Regions from separate parts of the Thomasclavelia spiroformis DSM 1552 genome, predicted to be linked through region 1. Evidence: predicted binding sites of a transcription regulator. Region 1 holds the regulator's gene; each other region holds the start of a gene.
The links. The regulator HrcA, encoded in region 1, represses chaperone genes, less so after heat shock. The targets are predictions, from matches to a motif close to TTTTAGCACTNNNNNNNNNNNAGTGCTAAAA.
Positions count from the first base shown of each region.

Region 2: NQ543_RS00080 (Hsp20/alpha crystallin family protein) is a predicted target of HrcA. The motif match lies at 1,898-1,928, and genes of this name have one in related genera.
Region 3: NQ543_RS09610 (GroES family chaperonin) is a predicted target of HrcA. The motif match lies at 1,610-1,640, and genes of this name have one in related genera.
Region 4: clpB (ATP-dependent chaperone ClpB) is a predicted target of HrcA. The motif match lies at 1,497-1,527, and genes of this name have one in related genera.

Region 1 covers NZ_CP102275.1:1,552,190-1,555,399, forward strand. The annotation lists gene dnaK (molecular chaperone DnaK) at 1-896, opposite strand, end outside; gene grpE (nucleotide exchange factor GrpE) at 913-1,461, opposite strand; gene hrcA (heat-inducible transcriptional repressor HrcA) at 1,464-2,504, opposite strand; gene hemW (radical SAM family heme chaperone HemW) at 2,644-3,210, opposite strand, start outside.
Region 2 covers NZ_CP102275.1:15,785-18,994, reverse strand. The annotation lists gene NQ543_RS00095 (PSP1 domain-containing protein) at 1-235, opposite strand, end outside; gene NQ543_RS00090 (hypothetical protein) at 248-1,189, opposite strand; gene tmk (dTMP kinase) at 1,186-1,806, opposite strand; gene NQ543_RS00080 (Hsp20/alpha crystallin family protein) at 2,022-2,438, shown strand; gene recR (recombination mediator RecR) at 2,662-3,210, opposite strand, start outside.
Region 3 covers NZ_CP102275.1:2,006,064-2,009,273, reverse strand. The annotation lists gene NQ543_RS09615 (IS1182 family transposase) at 1-1,407, shown strand, start outside; gene NQ543_RS09610 (GroES family chaperonin) at 1,698-1,958, shown strand; gene groL (chaperonin GroEL) at 1,972-3,210, shown strand, end outside.
Region 4 covers NZ_CP102275.1:425,013-428,222, reverse strand. The annotation lists gene clpB (ATP-dependent chaperone ClpB) at 1-1,439, opposite strand, end outside; TPP riboswitch at 1,604-1,709, shown strand; gene thiM (hydroxyethylthiazole kinase) at 1,801-2,622, shown strand; gene thiE (thiamine phosphate synthase) at 2,609-3,210, shown strand, end outside.

The DNA of each region.
Region 1 (3,210 bases):
ATACCAGCATCTTTTAATGCTTGACGTACAGGAACTTCAGTTCTTTCAACTAAATCACGAGTTAATTCATCGAATTTAGCTCTTGTTAAAGTTAATTCCAAATGTAATGGTCCACTAGCTCCAGCTGAAATGAATGGTAATGAAATTTGTGTTTGCATAGTTCCTGATAAATCTTTTTTAGCTTTTTCAGCAGCTTCTTTAATACGTTGCATTGCCATTTTATCAGCAGATAAATCAATACCTTGTTCTTTTTTGAATTCATCAATAACCCAATTCATAATTTTTTGGTCGAAGTCATCTCCACCAAGTTGGTTATCACCAGCTGTAGCTAATACTTCAAATGTACCATCAGCTAAATCTAGGATAGATACGTCAAATGTACCTCCTCCTAAGTCATATACTAGTACTTTTTGTTCTTGATCTAATTTATCAAGTCCAAATGCTAAAGCAGCAGCAGTTGGTTCGTTAATAATACGTTCAACTTCTAATCCTGCAATCTTACCAGCATCTTTAGTTGCTTGACGTTGTGCATCGTTGAAATAAGCAGGAACAGTAATAACCGCTTTAGTAACTGTTTCACCTAAATATGCTTCAGCAGTTGCTTTTAAGTTTTGTAAAATCATCGCAGAAATTTCTTGAGGTGTATAATCTTTACCATTAACATGTTCTTTATGGCTAGTACCCATATGACGTTTTACTGACATAACAGTATCTGGATTAGTAACTGCTTGACGTTTTGCAGCTTCACCAACAATAATTTCACCATTTTTAAATGATACTACTGAAGGAGTAGTTCTATTTCCTTCTGGATTGGCGATTACTTTAACTTCACCATTTTCCATAACACTAACACATGAATTTGTTGTACCTAAGTCAATACCAATAATTTTACTCATAATAAATTCCTCCTATTTATTCACTTACTTTTACTAAAGATGCACGAATAACGCGATCTTTTAATTTATATCCTTTTTGTAACTCTTCAACAACCATATTTGGTTTAAAGTTATCATCTTTTACTGTCATTACGGCTTGGTGGAAGTTTGGATCAAACTCTTCACCTTCTGTTTTAATTACCTCAACCCCTTGAGATTTTAAAACTTGCATTAACTGATTATAAATCATTTCATATCCCTTTAAGAAATTTTTAATTTCATCACTTGGATTTTCTACAGCTAACGATCTTTCAAAATTGTCAACTACCGGCAACAATTCTTCAATGAAAGATTGCATCATAAATTTCATTGCATTTGCATGTTCGTTTTGTAATCTTTTCTTAAGATTCTCCATATCTGCAAACACTTTATAATAATCAGTCTTCCATGTATTTACTTCTTCTTCTAAAGCTACTAATTGTTCCTCGATAGTAGCTTCCTTTTCTTCTTTATTTTCAACTGTTTCTTCTACAGTTTCATTTTCAGATTCTTCATTTACTACTTCTTTATCAGCCATTACATTCACCTCTATTCATCTTTTTTATCATCTGATTCATCAAAGAAAGCCTGTTCAATATTCTTTGAAATATAATCCACTAAAGAAACTACTTTTTCATAAGGCATTCTCGTTGGCCCTATTACTGAAATAGATCCCTTGGTTGTCGCTCCGGTTTTAAACGAAGCAGATATTACTGAAACATCATCAATTTCATTAATTGGTGAATCAGTTCCAATTCTTACCGTTACCCCTTCTTCATCAGATAGAGGTTGTAAGGCATTCCATACTTGAGAGTTTTCAAATGCACTAACAATTCTTCTCAATTTATTTACATCATTATATTCTGGTTGATATAACATATTCTCTTTTCCAGAAAAATAAACATTACTTGATGCAAATTTCACAAACGCTTCTAGAAAAGCATTAAATAACTCTTCATGTTCTTTAATCTTTGCCGATAAAATAGGTTTAACATCACGTTCAAGTCTAAATGCCACTTGTTCAATTGGTGTTCCAATCAACAAATCATTCATCACATTAACACAGCTAATTAAATCATCAATATTATGATGTCGACTTAAATCAAAGACTTTATTTTCAACGTATCCTTGATTAGTTATAATAATTGCTGTAACTCGATCATCATCTAAAGGAACTACACTAATTCTTTGTAACGTATCTTTACTTGAATCCGGTCCTAACACAACTGATGTTAAATGTGTTAATTCGCTCAACATTTGACAGCTTTTATGAATTATTTCATCTAACGTGCGATGACGATCACTAAATATTTGTGCGACTTGATTCTTCAACCCATCATCTAAATCTCGCTTTTCAAGATTATCAACATAGAAGCGATATCCTTCTACTGAAGGAACTCTTCCAGAAGAAATATGGGTTTTTTCTAAATATCCATAATCCTCAAGAAAACTCATCTCATTACGGATGGTTGCACTAGAATATGGCAATTGATATTTTGTCATCAAAGCTTTAGAACCAACTGGTTCTGCCGTTTCAATAAACTCATCAACGATACATTTGAAAATCAGTAATTGCCGCGCTGTTAGCATTTTTCTCACCATCCTTAGCACTCTTTCTTCCTTTGTGCTAAATACATTATACATCAATTTTTAGCACTGTCAACAACTTTGTGCTAAAAATTATAAAAAAAAGAAAAGAAAAAATATCACTCTAATTTAGAATGATATTTTACATAAAATCCAATAAAATCATATTTAATAATTTAATTGATTCTTTATTACAACGCAAATACCCATCTTCAATTACTAATGTTTTAAGTTTTAAATGTTTATCAAGCGCTACTTGATAAACATCATATATATCCTTATTATAACGTTCCTTAAATTCTTTTAAATCCAATCCCTTAACTAATCTTAACGACATCATTAAATGATTAAACATTATTTCTTCTTTAGAACATTCTATTTTACTAGTAGTATCACGATAATTTAAATATGCATTTAAATTGCGACTATGTTCAATAATACAATTATCAATTTTACTACTTGCTCCTAAACCAATTCCATAATAATTATCATATTGCCAATATGTTAAATTATGCAATGACTCAAAACCTTTTTTTGAATAATTACTAATTTCATATTTCATAAATCCTAGACTCTCTAATTTTTCATCAATTATTTGATTAATCAACGCTTCGCTATCTTCATCAAGTGATTGGTAATTTTGGTTTTTTAATACAGTATGATCTTCTAAAATCAACGAATAATATGAAACATGTTGTATATTTAATGA
Region 2 (3,210 bases), 990 kb from region 1:
TCTTTTTATATATTTCAATATCTTTGACAGTTGCTTTTCTTAAAATCGATTTTAATTCTGTATCAAGATTAAATTCTTCGATTGACATTAATCCTTGCGAAATTTCTCCTAATTCTAACCCTCTAGTAGTTTCAACTACAACATATTCACCTTTTTCTAATTCTAAATCTGTAGAAAAATAATATACTTTTCCTGCACTTTTAAATTTAACACTTGCTAATCTAAGATTTTCCATAAATACTCCTTTCTATAGTCTATACATTATACTATCCATCAACAATGCAACGTTTACATTACTTTCAATAATATTTATTGCTTCTAAGATAATTTCTATTTGTTTTATTATTTTTTGATCTGGTACATTTACCTGTTTAAATAGTTCATAAGATGATTTAAAAATAATTTTTTGATTATGTTTCACGTGAAACACATCTTTAATTGCTAATAATAACATATTTAAAAATAATTTAATATCATTACGTTCTTTATATTTTTTTAATAAATTTGTTTGTACATTAATAATTAGATTATTTCTTTTAAAATACAAATCTTCAATAAAATTTTTAACTTGTACCTGCATATATTCAAAACGTTCATCATATAGATTTTTTGCCTCATCTAAATCATTTGATAAATATGAAATAATTGTAGCAGCTTCATTAGGTATATCTAAATCTATTAAATACTTAATAATATTTTCTTTACTATCTGGTTTTATTTCAATTACTTGACATCTTGATAAAACAGTAGGTAAAATTCTGTTTTTGTTTTTTGTAGTAAATAAAGCATATATTCCTTCAGTAGGTTCTTCCAACATTTTCAACAAAGTATTCATTGCTTCAAGTGTAGCATATTCAATATTTTCAATAATATATATTTTAGCTTTTCCTTCTAGTGATGATTTTTTAAATGTATTTTGTATTAACTCAATATCTCTCTTTTTAATTGAACTATCTTTTCCATTTAATCTAATAATATCACCATATTTATTTTGAGCAACTTTTCTACAATCATTACATTGCATACATGCAAGCGTTTGATCACAAATTAATGACATAGCTAAAAAAATTAATGGTTTTTCAGTATTATTCCCAACTAATAAAAACGCATGAGGTATCTTATTTTGTGAAAATTCATTATAAATTAAATTATAAAATAACGGCTGATGGTCTTTTAAATATTCTTTCATATTATCTTCTTTATAATGTCAATAACTTGACTTGCTACTTCATCAATTGATTTACTTGCATCAATTTTTGTTATTCTATCAGCATATTTTTCACAAATACTCATATAGCCCTCATATACTTTTTTATGAAAATCATTAGATTCCAAATCTAATCTATCAGTATCTCTATGATTTTTATTAATTCTTTCTAAACCAATTTCATAAGGTATATCAAAAAATATAGTAGTATCTGGAAATACATCACCTATTGCAAATAAATTTATTTGATATACTTCATCAATTCCAATATTTCTTGCAACTCCCTGATATACCAATGAACTATCTATAAATCGATCACAAATGACTAAATAACCATCATTTAATGCAGGTTCAATTTTTTCTATTAAATGTTGTCTTCTTGCTGCAGCATATAATAATGCTTCTGTACGAGCTTCCATTGCAATATTTTTTTTATCAAGAATAATAGCTCTTATTTGCTCAGCAATATCTATGCCTCCTGGTTCCCTTGTTAATAATACTTTATATCCTTCAGCCATTAACTGATCAAATACAATTTTTGATATAGTAGTTTTTCCACTACCATCAGGACCTTCTAATGTAATGAATTTACCTCTCATTGTTATTTCCTTTCAAATTATTATCATATACAATCTATACAAGATTATATCATATGTAACAGTTTCATACAATTTAATACTTTTAATACATTTTTAGCACTCTCCTATTGACAGTGCTAAAAATTAGTATTATACTATAAATGTAATCAGAAAAGAGTATTGATTACATACGATTATAAGTAATTTCGAAATTTATTTGGAAAGAGGCGATTATTATGAAATTACTTCCTGGGTTAACTACTTTTAATAATTTATTCGATGATATGTTTGATGATTCATTTTTTAGAAGCTACAATAGCTATATGAAGACAGATATAAAAGAAGTTGATAATCAGTATGTACTTGATATTGAAATGCCTGGTTTTAATAAAAAAGACATCTCAGTTGAGTTAAACGATGGATATTTAACAATTTCCGGTAATAAATCAACTAATAATGATGAAAAAGATACAAAAGGTAATATAATTCGTCAAGAAAGATATTCGGGTTCATGTAGTCGAAGTTTCTATGTTGGTGATAGTATTAAAAAAGGAGATATTAAAGCTAATTATGATAATGGTGAATTAAAAATTTATTTACCAAAAACAACAACTAAAGAAGTTGAAAATCATAATTATATACCAATTGAATAACCTAATTCCGACATTTAAATGTCGGAATTTTATATTAGTGTTATTAAATATATAACTATTATCCCAGGTAATCCTAACATCATTAAAATAAAAATATTTAAAATATTATAAGTAAAATAATTTCCAGTAATTATATTAAAAATATATATTATTATTAATGATTTAAAAAATAGCATTAACATTTTACGCATAAAAAAGCACCTCATTACATTATATGAAGTGCTTATATTTTTTTTCTACCTTCTAATGATTTTAACAATGTTAATTCATCTGCATAATCTATATTACTTCCAATTGGTAATCCATTAGCAATTCTACTCGTATTAATATTTCTTTTAGCAAGTAATTTAGCTAAATATAAAGCAGTTGTTTCACCATCTCTTGTTGGATTAGTGGCAATAATAACTTCTTTAATTGAATCATCTAATCGATTAAATAATGATGCAATATTCAAATCATCCATCGTTTTTCCATCAATAATTGACATTGTTCCATGTAAAACATGATACAATCCATTATATTCTTTTACCTTTTCCATTGCAAAAACATCCTTAGATTCTTCTACTACACAAATAACACTCTGATCACGGCTCTTATCTTTACAAATATCGCATATTTCATCCTCACAAATATGTCCGCATTTTTTACAATAATGAATGTTATCATGAATAGATGCTAAAGTTTTAGAAAAATCATCAACGTACTCTTTATCCATTGATAAAATATAATAAGCTAAACGTTCTGCACTTTTTCCACCAATACCCGGTAAGCG
Region 3 (3,210 bases), 450 kb from region 1:
GGCAACAGGGGCTACGACCCTAATATGATGTTACAGGTTACATTGTTTGCATTTATAAACGGTCAATATGAATTAAGAAAAATGGAAGAATTATGCAGATATGATATCCGATATATGTGGCTGGCTAATGATGAAACTCCTTCTTTCATGGCTTTTCAAAGATTTATATCAGAAAAATTATCGATGTCTATCGAAGATATTTTTTATGATGTTGTTAAAAGAATCATTGAATTAGATGATGTTGATATTTCTAAACTTTATATTGATGGAACTAAGATAGAAGCCAATGCAAGGAAAAACAGTTTTGTTTGGAAAAAAGCTATTCTAGGCTATCAGGAAAAAGCATTTCTTAAAGTGACAGATCTGATCATAAGATTAAATGATGATCTTAACTTTAAATATGATATAAAATCAAGATATTCTGCTGATGATACAGGACTGATTGCAGAACAGTTAATGGAACTGATGATAAGACAAAATATAGAAATAGTATACGGAAAAGGCAAAAGACGTTCCTTATTACAGAAATATTATGATGAATTTCTTGAAATCTATATAAAATTAATGAGATATGAAGAATCATTGAACATATGTGGCGACAGGAACAGTTATTCAAAGACTGATCATGATGCTACCATGATGAACATGAAGTATGACTATTATAATCATACAGGTATATTTAAACCGGGATATAACCTGCAAATAGGTGTAAGTGATGAATATATTATGCATATGGATATATTTTCAAATCCTGCTGATACAAAAACATATATACCGTTTATGAAAAAATATAAAGAAAGATACGGCTGTTATCCAAAATGGCCAATAGGCGATGCCGGATATGGAAGCTATGATAATTTGCTTTTTAATGTCATAAACGGGATGGAACTGGGATTAAAGTATAATTATTATGCAAAAAAGAATACAAAGGAATTTAAAAAGAAAATATATAATCAGATGAACTGGGAATATGATGAAAAGGGATTTAAAGTCTGCCCACAGGGACATTCATTTAATATTGAAAAAGAAGAAAGATGGAACACAGCAGGTGAATATCTACAAATCAGCAGAGTATTCGAATGTGGTAAATGTCATGACTGTAAAGTAAAAGAAAAATGCACAAAGGCAAAGGAGCAAAGAAAAATACAGATAAATTATGCCTTAAATGAAATGCAGGAAAAAGTAGATGAAAATCTTGGAACCGAAGAAGGAAAAGAGATGAAAAAGCAAAGAAGTATACAGTCAGAAGGGACATTTGGAATAATAAAGCAGAATATGGATTATGTCCGATTAAAAAGAAGAGGAAACATAAATGTAAAAACAGAACTGCTGTTAATAGGGATTGCCTATAATATACGCAAATACCACAATAAAAAGATGAAAAAGAAGGAAATATCAATTTCCTAAAAAGCTAAATAAAAACATGTAAAAAGCACATGATGTTTTTATAGTACCAAAAAAGTTATCTAAATATGGATAACTTTGTTTTTTATCTAAATATACTGTATCAAGCAAAAAAAGGCGTAACGCCTAAAGATTAAAAATCCTTATTCGTTACAGCCCCTTTTAATTTGTAGTATTTTTGGATAATTTATAAATATTTAAATAAATTTAGCACTCTTATTGACAAAGTGCTAGAAAGGAGTATAATATACTTAGCACTTAGGTATGGCAAGTGCTAAAAAGGAGTGATTAAAATGATTAAGCCATTACATGATAATGTTGTTTTGAAAAAAGAAAAAGTAGAAAATAAAACATCAAGTGGAATTATTTTAACGACTGAAAGTAAAAGTATGCCAAGTGTAGCAACAGTTGTTGCAATTGGAAAAGATTGTAAAGCTGAAATTAAGGAAAACGATCAAGTAGTTTATAAAGAATATTCAGGTACGAATATTAAAATTGATGTAGTTGAATATATTGTTATTAGTGAAAAAGATATTTTAGGATATCTTGCATAGGAGGTAGTTAGTTATGAGTAAAGAAGTTAGATTTTCAAGCGATGCCCGTAAGGCAATGTTAAAGGGTGTTAATATTCTTGGAGATGCTGTATGTGTAACTTTAGGACCTAAAGGAAGAAATGTTGTATTGGAAAAAAGTTATGGTTCTCCATTAATTACTAATGATGGTGTAAGTATTGCAAAAGAAATTGAATTAGAAGATAAGTTTGAAAATATGGGAGCAAAATTAGTATATGAAGTTGCAAATAATACTAATGATGTAGCTGGAGATGGAACAACTACTGCTACAATTCTTGCTCGTGATATGATTAATAATGGAATTAAAGCAGTTGATAAAGGAAGTAATCCAGTTTTAATGCGTGAAGGTATTGAATATGCAAGTAAAGAAGTTGCTAAAACAATTTTGAAAAATTCACGTAAAGTGGAAACAAGTAATGATGTTGCTAGTGTTGCAACAATTTCTGCGGGAAGTAAAGAAATTGGTGATTTAATCGCTCAAGCAATGGATAAAGTTGGTCGCGATGGAATTATTAATGTAGATGAAAGTAATGGATTTGATAATGAATTAGAAATTAGCGAAGGAATGCAATATGACAAAGGTTATGTATCACCATATATGGTATCTGATCGTGAAAAAATGCAAGTTGAATTAGAAAATCCATATGTTTTAGTTACTAATCATAAAATCAATAATATTCAAGAAGTATTACCGGTTTTAGAACAAGTATTACAAGCTAATAAACCATTGTTATTAATTGCTGAAGACTTTGAAAATGAAGTTGTTTCAACACTAGTATTAAATAAATTAAGAGGAACATTTAATGTTGTGGCAACAAAAGCACCTGGTTTTGGTGATAATCAAAAAGAAATGCTTCAAGATATCGCAGCATTAACTAATGCTAAATTCTATAACAAAGAATTAAACATGAAATTAGAAGATATGAAGCTTGAAGAATTAGGTACTATAAAAAAAGTAATTGTAACTAAAGATAATACAACAATGATCAGTAATAATGAAGCAAGTGAAGAACTAAAAGCTCGTATTGAAGAAATCAAAACAAGAATTGCTAATACAACTAGTGATTATGATAAAAAACAATATCAAGAAAGATTAGGTAAATTAACTAATGGAGTTGCTACAATTAAAGTTGGAGCAACTACAGAAAGTGAATTAAAAGAAAAGAAATTAAGAATTGAAGATGCTTTAAATGCCACTAAAGCAGCGGTATCAGAAGGTATTGTAATTGGTGGA
Region 4 (3,210 bases), 1.1 Mb from region 1:
TCTTTTAATTCTTTAATATGATCCAAAGATTTCTTTTCTTCTTGCCATTTATCACTTAAACCTTTTACTTGTTCATCTAATGAAGCAATACGACTTTTTATTTCATTTAAACGCTTTTCATTATCTTCACTTTTATCCTCTTTTTCAATTGAAATACGTTCCATTTCCAAACGATTTTTCTCACGTGTAATCGTATCAAGTTCCTCTGGCAAAGAATCAATTTCCATACGAATTGAAGCACATGCTTCATCAATTAAATCAATTGCTTTATCGGGTAAAAAACGATCAGTAATATATCTTTGTGACATATTTACAGCACCAATGATCGCACTATCAGTTATTTGAACTCCATGATGTGATTCAAATGAATCTTTTAAACCACGTAAGATTGCAATTGTATCATCTTGATCAGGTTCATCAACTTGAACTTTTTGAAATCTTCTTTCTAACGCTACATCTTTTTCAATATACATACGATATTCATCTAAAGTTGTTGCACCAATACAGTGAAGTTCACCACGTGCTAACATCGGTTTCAATAAGTTTGCAGCATCCATTGCCCCATCAGTTTTACCAGCACCAACTAATTGATGAATTTCATCGATAAATAAGATAATATTTCCTTCTGCTTTTTTTATTTCATTTAAAACAGCTTTTAGACGTTCTTCAAATTCTCCACGATATTTAGCCCCTGCAACTAATGCACCTAAATCCAATTCATATAAAGTTTTATTTTGCAAAGAAACTGGTACATCGTTTTTAAAAATACGCCATGCTAATCCTTCTACAATCGCAGTTTTACCAACACCTGGTTCTCCAATTAAAATCGGATTATTCTTAGTTTTACGTGATAAAATCTGAATCACACGACGAATTTCTTCATCACGCCCAATGACTGGATCAAGTTTACCATCAGCTACATCTTTAGTTAAATCACGTCCATATTTTTCTAATACTTCATATTGATTTTCAGGATTTTGATTATTTACCATATTTCCACCCCGCATTTCATCAATAACTTTCTTTACATCTTTTCGATTTAAATGAAATTCATTTAATAAATCTTTGACCCATGAACTATTCAAATCAAATAAAGCCATGATCAAATGTTCTACACTTAAATACTCATCTTTAAACTTAGACATTTGCTTATCAGCCAAACCAAATAACTGATTTAAATCATAAGAAAGACGTATGCTATTTATATCCACATTATTTACAATCGGCTTATTTTGCAATCTTGCAGTTAAGCTATTTTGTAATCTAGCAATATCAACATTACATTTTACTAACACACGATACATAATACCCGCATTATCTTCTAGTAATGCTAATAAAAAATGTTCTACATCTACTACTTGATGATTCATTTCACTAGCCATTTTAATAGCTTTTTGAATCGCCTCTTGCATCTTAGTTGTCCACTTTTCAATGTTCATTGTCATCACTCCTTTAGCACTCTATCTATCCAAGTGCTAATTATATTATACACAAAATTCTAGCACTGTCAACACCTGAGTGCTAAAAATATTTTATTTTTATCTATCTACTAATATTTTGTTTACTTGATATTTTTTTACATTCAAAGTAAAATTAATATGACAACATTATTAAGGGGAGCTTGTTGTACAGGCTGAGAGGAAGGTATTACCTTCGACCCATAACCTGATTTGGATAATGCCAACGTAGGGATAAAATACACTATAATTTTAGTGAGTATATCTGTTTGGTATGCTCATTTTTATTTTATTGCTAACCCTTATATAATTTTGTCAAAAATAGATTATATGGAGGTAAAATATGCTTGGGGAAAAACTAGAAAATGTAAGAAAACTAAATCCGTTAGTACATAATATTACTAATTATGTAACTGTTAATGACTGTGCAAATATTTTAATTGCCTGTGGTGGAGCACCAATTATGTCAGATGAAATTGAAGATGTTAAAGAAATTACATCAATTTGCTCAGCACTAAATATTAATATTGGAACACTTAATCACCTTACTATCCCTTCAATGCTTGAAGCTGGAAAAATTTCTAATAAATTAAATCATCCTATTTTATTAGATCCCGTTGGAGCAGGTGCATCTACATATCGTACCAATACTGCCAAAAAATTAATTGAAGAAATTAAATTTTCTGTTATTCGTGGAAACATTTCAGAAATCAAAGCATTGGCAGGAAATAATTCTGCAACTAAAGGCGTTGATGCTAATGAAGATGATGCAATAACTCTTGATAATATTGATCAAATTGTATCTTTTGCTAAAGAATTCGCTAAAAAAACTAATTCCATAATAATTATTACTGGGGCTAAAGATATCATTGCAAATAATGAGATTGCTTATGTTGTATCGAATGGTCATCCTATGATGAGTAAAATTTCCGGTACGGGCTGTATGCTTAGTGCAATGACTAGTGCTTATATTGCTGCTAATCAAGACGATATGATTGGAGGATGTCTATCTGCAATTTGTGCTATGGGAATTTGTGGTCAAAGAGCTTTTGATAAATTACAAAAAAATGAAGGAAATCTTACTTATAAAAATAAAATTTTCGATGAAATTTTTAATTTAACTAGTGATATTTTAGAAAAGGAAGCTCAATATGAAATTAAATAATAAATCTCTTTTACTATATGCTGTTACTGATCGAAGATGGAGTTACAACGATACTTTTTACAAACACATCGAAGAATCTCTTGAAGGTGGAGTAACTTTTCTTCAACTTCGTGAAAAAAATTTAGACATAGATTCTTTTTTTAAAGAAGCTATTAAAATAAAAGAGCTTTGTAAAAAATATAACGTACCATTTATTATTAATGATAATGTTGAAATAGCTTTAAAATCTAATGCTGATGGTATTCATGTTGGGCAAGATGATATGGGTGTAGAAGAAGTACGAAAACTAATTGGAAAAGAAAAAATTCTCGGTGTTTCTGTTCAAACTGTAGAACAAGCACTTCTTGCACAAAGCCAAGGTGCTAATTATTTAGGAGTTGGATCAATCTTTACAACAACTTCAAAAGATGATGCAAAAAGCGTAAGTATTAATACATTAAAAGAAATTTGTAATGTTGTTAATATTCCTGTAGTTGCAATCGGTGGAATTGATGAAAATAATGCTAAACAACTCTCTAAAACTGGAATTAGCGGTATTGCTGTTATTAGTGCCATATATGCAAACAAAAATATAAAAAATGCAGCAAT